2 regions of the Streptomyces camelliae genome follow, and region 1 is predicted to be linked to the other one. Evidence: riboswitches for the same ligand, from Rfam matches in the RefSeq annotation. Region 1 holds a riboswitch; the other holds the start of a gene.

Region 1 (4,248 bases):
GAGGGGGTGGCGAGGGCGCGCAGCAGGGCCTCGTAGGCGTCGTAGCGTCCGGGCGTGACCTGGCGGAGTGTGTGCTCCACGCTGCCGCTGTGGCTCGCGCTCACCTTGCGTGCCCTTCTTTTCAGTGCCCCGTGTTTTGGGACAGCTTATTCGCCTGGTAGCTCGGGGCCTTCTGTTCGTACGCGGGTGCGGGGTCGTGCGTGGTTCTCGCGCCCACGCGGCGGAGCCGCATATCGGACACAACCCCGCGCCCCTTCGGGGCGCGCCTCAGTGGCCGTACTGGTAGAAGGGCCGCACGTGCGTCCTCAGCCACTGCGCCACCGGGTCGTCCGTCACGTCCAGGAGGACCAGGCTGACCGGCCAGGCGACCGGGACCCTGCCCAGGGCTCGGGCCAGGGCGTCCATGGGGCGGGTGCGGAGGTCGCCTTCCCACTGGGAGAGTTCCACGCCTATGAACATCACCGGGTCGTCCGTCTCGATGGCGGCCAGGCAGCGGCGGGCGGTGAGGACCACGCCGGTCTCGGCGAACTCGGCGGACGCGGCGGAGAGGAAGTCGACCGGGTCGTCCTGCCAGTCGGGCTCGAAGAGACGGACCCGGCCGCCGGTGTCGGGGTCGCCGTCGAGGGGGGTGCGGCCGGCGCGGCACAGCTCGGCCACGGCGGCCGGCGGGAGCGGGATGCCGACCAGCGCGTCCGGGTTCACGGCGAGGCCGACCTGCGGGGGCAGGCCGCGGGCGAACTCCACGGCCGGGGCGATGGTGTACGACATGTGGGAGCCGGCCGCCTGGCGCAGCTGCTCCTCGGAGCTGAACACCGGGACGTAGGCCTGGCCGTCGAGCTCCAGCGTGGGCAGGTCGAGGGTGCCGCTGCCCGGCCCGCCGCCGTTGGGCAGCGGGATCCACAGGAAGCTGCGGCCCAGCACCTCGATGATCCGGCCGGCCGCGGCGGGAATGCCGAGGGAGGCCGAGAGCACCTCCTCCAGCTCGTTGCCGGGCCAACCGCCGTGCGGGTGGGGGTGTGTCTGTGCCGGGAAGTCCGCGGGAAAGTCCGCCGGGAAGTCCATCTGCCTACCGCCTGCTGGGAACCACTGCTGTGACCATGAAGGCTAGCGGGTGGCTGTGACAGTCCCCTCACCGTGTGAACACGGTCCCCCTCATCCGGTGAAGTCGATCCGGTGCAGGGTGTCCGCCGCGGCCCGGTCCAGCAGGGTCGCCGAACCGACACCGGCCGGCAGCTCGCCCCGCTCCGCGGCGGCGAGGAGGCGGGCGGTCGTACGGCGGTGGCGGGTGAAGGCGTAGCGGGAGACGCCGCGGCCACGCTCGCGCTGACCTGCGCGGGCGGTCTCCGGTGCCACGTCGAGCAGGAGCAGGTGGAGGGTGCCGCCGCGTCGGCGGGCCTCGCGGGCGAGCCAGCCGCGCACCCAGGGCTGCGTGCCGCAGTCGTGCACGACGACGCCCTCGCCGTCGCGCAGGGCGCGGCGCAGACCGGCGTAGTGGGCGAGGCGGACCAGCGGGCGGTAGAGCGCGTAGGGGACGAAGCGGGGGACGCGGGCGTCCCAGCGGTCGCGGGTGTCCTGGGAGTCGATGCGCCGGCCGGTCACCGTGCGGTGCATCAGGGTCGACTTGCCGCTGCCGGGCAGGCCGGTGATCACCACCAGGTCCCCGGGGCCGAAGAGCAGGGCGCGGGGGCTGCGGCCCGACCGGTCGCGCAGGTCGCGGACGACCGTGGCCGGGGCGGAGCGCTGCTTCGGCACCGCGATGCCACGGATGGCGGTGGCGTACACCGGGGTCCTGTTCACCGTGATCGTCCTCCCCTGTCGATTCAGTAATAGCCCTGCCCGTGAAACGTAAAGAGAAGGTAATAGCCAAAGGTCGGCGGTAAGGTCCGCGTCCTGCCACAGGCCGGTTACAAAAGCCCCGTCGGCGTGCGATGATGTGGCCGCCAACTGCATACCGGCCGTTTGAATCCGCGCGGGAGAGTCCCCAGCAGCCTTCGCTGGGGCGCCGAAGGAGCAAGTCCCTCCCTTGAATCTCTCAGGCCCCGTTACCGCGCGGGCGAGGCACATCTGAAAAGCGGGCCGCTTCCGCAGTGGCTCCACCCAAGGTGCAAGCCGTGATCGTCCCCGTGGCGGTCGCGGCGAACCTCTCAGGTTCCGATGACAGATGGGGAGGAACGTTCCTCGCCCGTTCCGCTGTCCTGGGAGACGACCGACCGATGAGCAGTACCGAACCCACTGAGCCGCGCCATACCGCGCTGGACGCGCTGCACCGCTCGCTCGGTGCGACGATGACCGACTTCGCCGGCTGGGACATGCCCCTGCGCTACGGCTCCGAGCGCGACGAGCACGTCGCGGTGCGGACCAGGGCCGGTCTGTTCGACCTCTCCCACATGGGCGAGATCACCGTGACCGGCGCCGAGGCGGCCGCCTTCCTGAACTTCGCCCTGGTCGGCAACATCGCCTCCGTCGGCGTCGGCCGCGCCCGCTACACCATGATCTGCCAGGCCGACGGCGGCATCCTGGACGACCTGATCGTCTACCGGCTCGCCGACACCGAGTACATGGTGGTCGCCAACGCCTCCAACGCCCAGGTGGTGCTGGACGCCCTCACCGAGCGCGCCGCCGGCTTCGACGCCGAGGTCCGCGACGACCGGGACGCCTACGCGCTGATCGCCGTCCAGGGCCCGCAGTCCCCCGGCATCCTGAAGTCCCTCACCGACGCCGACCTGGACGGGCTGAAGTACTACGCCGGCCTGCCCGGCACCGTCGCCGGCGTCCCCGCCCTGATCGCCCGCACCGGCTACACCGGCGAGGACGGCTTCGAGCTGTTCGTGAAGCCGGAGCACGCGGTCGAGCTGTGGCAGGCGCTGACCAAGGCCGGCGAGGGTGTGGGCCTGGTGCCGTGCGGCCTGTCCTGCCGGGACACCTTGCGCCTGGAGGCGGGCATGCCGCTGTACGGGCACGAGCTGAGCACCTCCCTCACCCCGTTCGACGCCGGGCTCGACCGGGTGGTGAAGTTCGAGAAGGAGGGTGACTTCGTCGGGCGCGAGGCGCTCCTGCAGGCCGCAGAGCGCGCCGAGCAGAACCCGCCCCGGGTGCTCGTCGGGCTGATCGCCGAGGGCCGTCGCGTCCCGCGCGCCGGGTACGCCGTCGTCGCCGGCGGCGAGGTGATCGGCGAGGTCACCTCCGGCGCCCCCTCCCCCACCCTGGGCAAGCCGATCGCCATGGCGTACGTCGACGCGGCGCACGCGGCGCCCGGCACCGCGGGTGTCGGCGTGGACATCCGAGGCAGCCACGAGCCGTACGAGGTCGTGGCGCTGCCGTTCTACAAGCGCCAGAAGTAGAGACTGGGCGCGAGCGCGTTCCTCGCGGGCCCCGTCCCGTGGCGGGCACGTGACCCTGCGCACATCTCTCCCAAGCTTTCGACTTCGCTCAAGCAGGGGGACCTCCAGCCCACCAGCGGTTTTCGCAGTCCCCCCTTCATCAGCACTCCCGCGCGTACAGGAGAATTCAGGCCATGAACAACCCCCAGCAGCTGCGCTACAGCAAGGAGCACGAGTGGCTGTCGGGCGCCGAGGACGGCGTCTCGACGGTCGGCATCACGGAGCACGCGGCCAACGCGCTCGGCGACGTGGTCTTCGTCCAGCTCCCCGAGGTCGGCGACACCGTGACCGCGGGCGAGTCCTGCGGCGAGCTGGAGTCGACCAAGTCGGTCTCCGAGCTGTACTCGCCCGTCACCGGTGAGGTCACCGCGATCAACGAGGACGTCGTCGAGGACCCCTCGCTGGTGAACTCGGCCCCCTTCGAGGGCGGCTGGCTGTTCAAGGTGCGCGTCGCCGAGGAGCCGGCCGGCCTGCTCTCCGCCGACGAGTACACCGCCTTTTCCACCGGCGAGGAGTCGTAATCGCATGACCGTCCTGAACACGTCCCTGCACGAGCTGGACCCGGAGATCGCCGCCGCGGTCGACGCCGAGCTCAGCCGCCAGCAGTCCACGCTGGAGATGATCGCCTCCGAGAACTTCGCGCCGCTCGCGGTGATGGAGGCGCAGGGCTCGGTGCTGACCAACAAGTACGCCGAGGGCTACCCGGGCCGGCGTTACTACGGCGGCTGCGAGCACGTCGACGTCGCCGAGCAGATCGCCATCGACCGGATCAAGGAGCTGTTCGGCGCCGAGTACGCCAACGTCCAGCCCCACTCCGGCGCCTCCGCCAACCAGGCGGCCCTGTTCGCCCTCGCCCAGCCCGGGGACA
Region 2 (4,248 bases), 4.7 Mb from region 1:
GGTCGCTCTGATCAAGGCGACCGAGGTGGCTCTCGCGACGGCGTGACAGGGCGAGGGCCCCGCCCGGAAACCGGACGGGGCCCTGAGAACCACCGATCGCTCAGTCCTCGTACGCGTCCAGCGGCGGGCAGGAGCAGACCAGGTTGCGGTCGCCGAAGGCCTGGTCGATACGGCGCACCGGCGGCCAGTACTTGTCGGCGGCCGAGACACCGGCCGGGAAGACGGCCTCCTCGCGGCTGTAGGCGTGCGCCCAGTCACCGCCGAGCGCGGCGGCGGTGTGCGGAGCGTTCGCCAGCGGGTTGTCCTCCGCCGGCCAGTCGCCCGCGCCTACCTTCTCGATCTCCGCGCGGATGGCGATCATCGCGTCGCAGAACCGGTCCAGCTCGGTGAGGTCCTCCGACTCGGTCGGCTCGATCATCAGCGTGCCGGCCACCGGGAAGGACATCGTCGGCGCGTGGAAGCCGTAGTCGATGAGCCGCTTGGCGACATCGTCGACGCTCACGCCGGTCGCCTTGGTCAGCGGACGCAGGTCGATGATGCACTCGTGCGCGACCAGGCCGCCGGGGCCGGTGTAGAGCACCGGGTAGTGCGGCTCCAGGCGCTTGGCGATGTAGTTCGCCGACAGCACGGCCACCTGCGTGGCCCGCTTGAGGCCCTCGCCGCCCATCAGCCGGACGTACGCCCAGGAGATGGGCAGAATCCCCGCCGAGCCCCAGGGAGCCGCCGAGATCGGTCCGACCCCCGTCTCCGGGCCCGCCGCCGGCTGCAGCGGGTGGTTCGGCAGATACGGCGCCAGGTGCGACCGTACGGCCACCGGGCCGACGCCGGGACCGCCGCCGCCGTGCGGGATGCAGAAGGTCTTGTGCAGGTTCAGGTGCGAGACGTCACCGCCGAAGTGGCCCGGCTTGGCGAGGCCGACCAGCGCGTTGAGGTTGGCGCCGTCGACGTACACCTGGCCGCCCGCCTCGTGCACCCGGGCACAGATGTCGGCGACGTGCTCCTCGAAGACGCCGTGCGTCGACGGGTACGTGATCATCAGCACCGCCAGCTCGTCGCGGTACTGCTCGATCTTGGCGCGCAGGTCCTCGACGTCGATCTCGCCGTCCTCGGCGGTCCTGACGACGACGACCTTCATGCCGGCCATGACGGCGCTGGCCGCGTTGGTGCCGTGCGCGGAGGACGGGATCAGGCAGACGGTGCGCTGCTCGTCACCGTTCGCCCGGTGATATCCGCGTACGGCGAGCAGCCCGGCCAGCTCGCCCTGGGAGCCGGCGTTCGGCTGGAGGGACACCTTGTCGTATCCCGTCACCTCGGCGAGACGTTCCTCCAGCTCGTGGATGAGCGTGAGGTAGCCCTCGGCCTGCTCGGCCGGGGCGAACGGGTGCAGCTGCCCGAACTCCGGCCAGGTGACCGGCTCCATCTCGGTGGTCGCGTTGAGCTTCATGGTGCAGGAGCCCAGCGGGATCATGCCGCGGTCGAGCGCGTAGTCGCGGTCGGCGAGCTTGCGCAGGTAGCGCAGCATCGCGGTCTCGGAGCGGTGCTGGTGGAAGACCGGGTGGGTGAGGTAGCTGTCACCGCGCAGCAGCCCCTCGGGGAGGGTGTCGGCGGCGGTCGCGTCCAGCGCCTCGACGTCGCCCTTGACACCGAAGGCGGCGAAGACGACGCCCAGCTGAGCCCGGTCGGTGGTCTCGTCGCAGGCGGCGGAGACATGGTCGGCGTCGACCAGGCGCAGGTTGACGCCGTTCTCCTGGGCGGCCGCGACGACCTCGGCGGCCCGGCCGGGCACGCGCGCGGTGACGGTGTCGAAGTAGGCACCGTGCACGAGCTCGACACCGCCGGCCTTCAGCCCCTCGGCGAGGATCGTGGCGTACCGGTGCGTCCGCTGCGCGATGGCCCGGAGCCCGTCCGGCCCGTGGTAGACGGCATACATGCCGGCCATCACGGCGAGCAGCACCTGGGCGGTGCAGATGTTGCTGGTGGCCTTCTCGCGGCGGATGTGCTGCTCACGGGTCTGCAGCGCGAGCCGGTAGGCCTTGTTGCCGTCGGCGTCGACGGAGACGCCCACGAGCCGGCCGGGCAGGCTGCGCGCGAACTTCTCGTGTACGGCCATGTAGCCGGCGTGCGGACCGCCGAAGCCCATGGGCACGCCGAAGCGCTGGGTGGTGCCGACGGCGATGTCCGCGCCCAGCTCACCCGGCGAGACCAGCAGGGTCAGGGCGAGCAGATCGGCGGCGACGGTGACGAGCGCGCCGAGCTCGTGAGCCTGGTCGATGACCGGCTTGATGTCGCGTACGGCACCGGAGGCGCCCGGGTACTGGATCAGCACGCCGTTGATCTCGCGCGCGGCGATGTCGGCCGGGATGCCCTCGCTGAGGTCGGCGACGACGACCTCGACACCGGTCGGCTCGGCACGGGTCTCGATGACGGCGATGGTCTGCGGCAGCGCGTCCGCGTCGACGAGGAAGAGACCCTTCTTGTTCTTCCCCATGCGCCGGGACAGCGCCATCGCCTCGGCGGCGGCCGTGCCCTCGTCGAGGAGGGAGGCGCCGGAGGTGGGCAGGCCGGTGAGGTCGGCGACCATGGTCTGGAAGTTCAGCAGCGCTTCGAGCCGCCCCTGGGAGATCTCCGGCTGGTACGGCGTGTAGGCCGTGTACCAGGCCGGGTTCTCCATGACGTTGCGCAGGATGACGGGCGGGGTGAACGTCCCGTAGTAGCCCAGCCCGATCATCGAGCCGAGCACCTGGTTACGGTCGGCCAGCCCGCGCAGCTCGGCGAGCACCTCGGCCTCGGTGCGGGCGTCCGGCAGATCGAGGGCGTCGGCGTTCTTGATCACGTCCGGCACGGCGGCGGCGGTCAGCTCGTCCAGCGAACCGTAACCGATGTGCGCGAGCATCTTGGCCCGCGCTTCCTGGTCGGGCCCGATGTGACGCTGCTCGAACGGGATGCCCTGTTCGAGCTCGGAGAGCGAGGGGCGATGGGCGGTCATTGCGGAGGCCTCCTGGTCTGACGCGACCTTCGAGGGACACCACGGCACGGGTGCCCCGACGGCCTCCCCCTCTGTCATCTCAACCTGAGAGCTTCACCGGGCGCCCGAAGGTCCCGGCTTTCACCGTCGGTGAGGGCGGAAGCCGTCGACACCCGCCCTGCTTTCCAGAGTGACCTCGTCCGTGCGGTACGTGAGCCTGAGAGATTCCGGGGAGGATTTGCTCCTTCGGCGCCTCCGAAGTGGTCGGAGGACTCTCCCGCACGGGTTCAGCAGCCGTTGTCAGACTACCAGCGAGGTCAACGCCCGAGCCTTCGAGTGGCCGCCTCCGCGAATGTGCTCTTTTGTAGTGCTTACGGATGAGTTGCGACCACGTGGAGGGAGAGGGACCGTGCAGACCGACATCGATCCGCGCAACCTGATCGGCCGCAAGGCGTTCGACCGCAACGGCACCAAGATCGGCACCGTCGACGAGGTGTATCTGGACGACGCGACCGGCGTACCCGAGTGGGCGGCCATACGCACCGGCCTGTTCTCCCGCGACGCCTTCGTCCCCCTGGAACCGAGCGAACTCATCGAGGGCACCCTCCACGTCCCCTTCGACCGCGCTCTCATCAAGGACGCCCCGGACTTCGGCGTGGGCCGCCACCTCTCCCCCGACCAGGAACTCCAGCTCTACCACCACTACGGCCTGGACACGGCCCCACCGCCCTCCCTCCCGGACCACGACTTCGGCAAACTGGCAGGCTCAGAGGAACCATGACCCTCCGCCGCCCCGACCCCACTGTGCCCCCGGCGTTTCACCAGAGACCGGGGCTTCTTCAGAGCCCCGGTCTCCGTCCAGGTGTCGGGGCTCCATCAGGGGCCAGGGCCATCACAGGCGGGGCTTCACCACGGGGGGCTTCTCACAGACGGGCTTCATTACGGGCGGGGCTTCATCACGGACCCGGACGCCACCCGGAACCCAACCTTCACCCGAGACCTGAGCTCCGTCCGGGGCCTGAACCACACCCGAAGCCCGACCGTCACCCAACGTCCGAGCCTCGACCGGAACCCAAGCCTCACCAAGGGCCCGACCCCCAACCGCGACCGGAACCCGAGCTTCACCCGAGACCTCAGCTTCGCCCGGAGCCTGAACCACACCCGAAGCCCGACCGTCACCCAACGCCCGAGCCTCGACCGGAACCCAAGCCTCACCAAGGGCCCGACCCCCAACCGCGACCGGAACCCGAGCTTCACCCGAGACCTCAGCTTCGCCCGGAGCC

Evidence for each region. A riboswitch is a leader RNA that binds a small molecule or an ion and turns the genes downstream of it on or off. The one in region 1 is predicted to bind glycine.
Region 2: it holds a riboswitch for glycine, as region 1 does, so the genes downstream of both, gcvP (aminomethyl-transferring glycine dehydrogenase) here and gcvT (glycine cleavage system aminomethyltransferase GcvT) in region 1, are expected to answer to the same signal.

Annotation. Positions count from the first base shown of each region.
Region 1 covers NZ_CP115300.1:2,953,550-2,957,797, forward strand. Annotated here, with positions in the region: gene O1G22_RS13280 (enhanced serine sensitivity protein SseB C-terminal domain-containing protein) at 1-104, opposite strand, end outside; gene O1G22_RS13285 (enhanced serine sensitivity protein SseB) at 268-1,062, opposite strand; gene O1G22_RS13290 (AAA family ATPase) at 1,153-1,797, opposite strand; glycine riboswitch at 1,961-2,058, shown strand; glycine riboswitch at 2,059-2,171, shown strand; gene gcvT (glycine cleavage system aminomethyltransferase GcvT) at 2,214-3,341, shown strand; gene gcvH (glycine cleavage system protein GcvH) at 3,515-3,901, shown strand; gene glyA (serine hydroxymethyltransferase) at 3,906-4,248, shown strand, end outside.
Region 2 covers NZ_CP115300.1:7,615,357-7,619,604, reverse strand. Annotated here, with positions in the region: gene O1G22_RS34915 (TOBE domain-containing protein) at 1-46, shown strand, start outside; gene gcvP (aminomethyl-transferring glycine dehydrogenase) at 101-2,986, opposite strand; glycine riboswitch at 3,161-3,255, opposite strand; gene O1G22_RS34905 (PRC-barrel domain-containing protein) at 3,375-3,746, shown strand.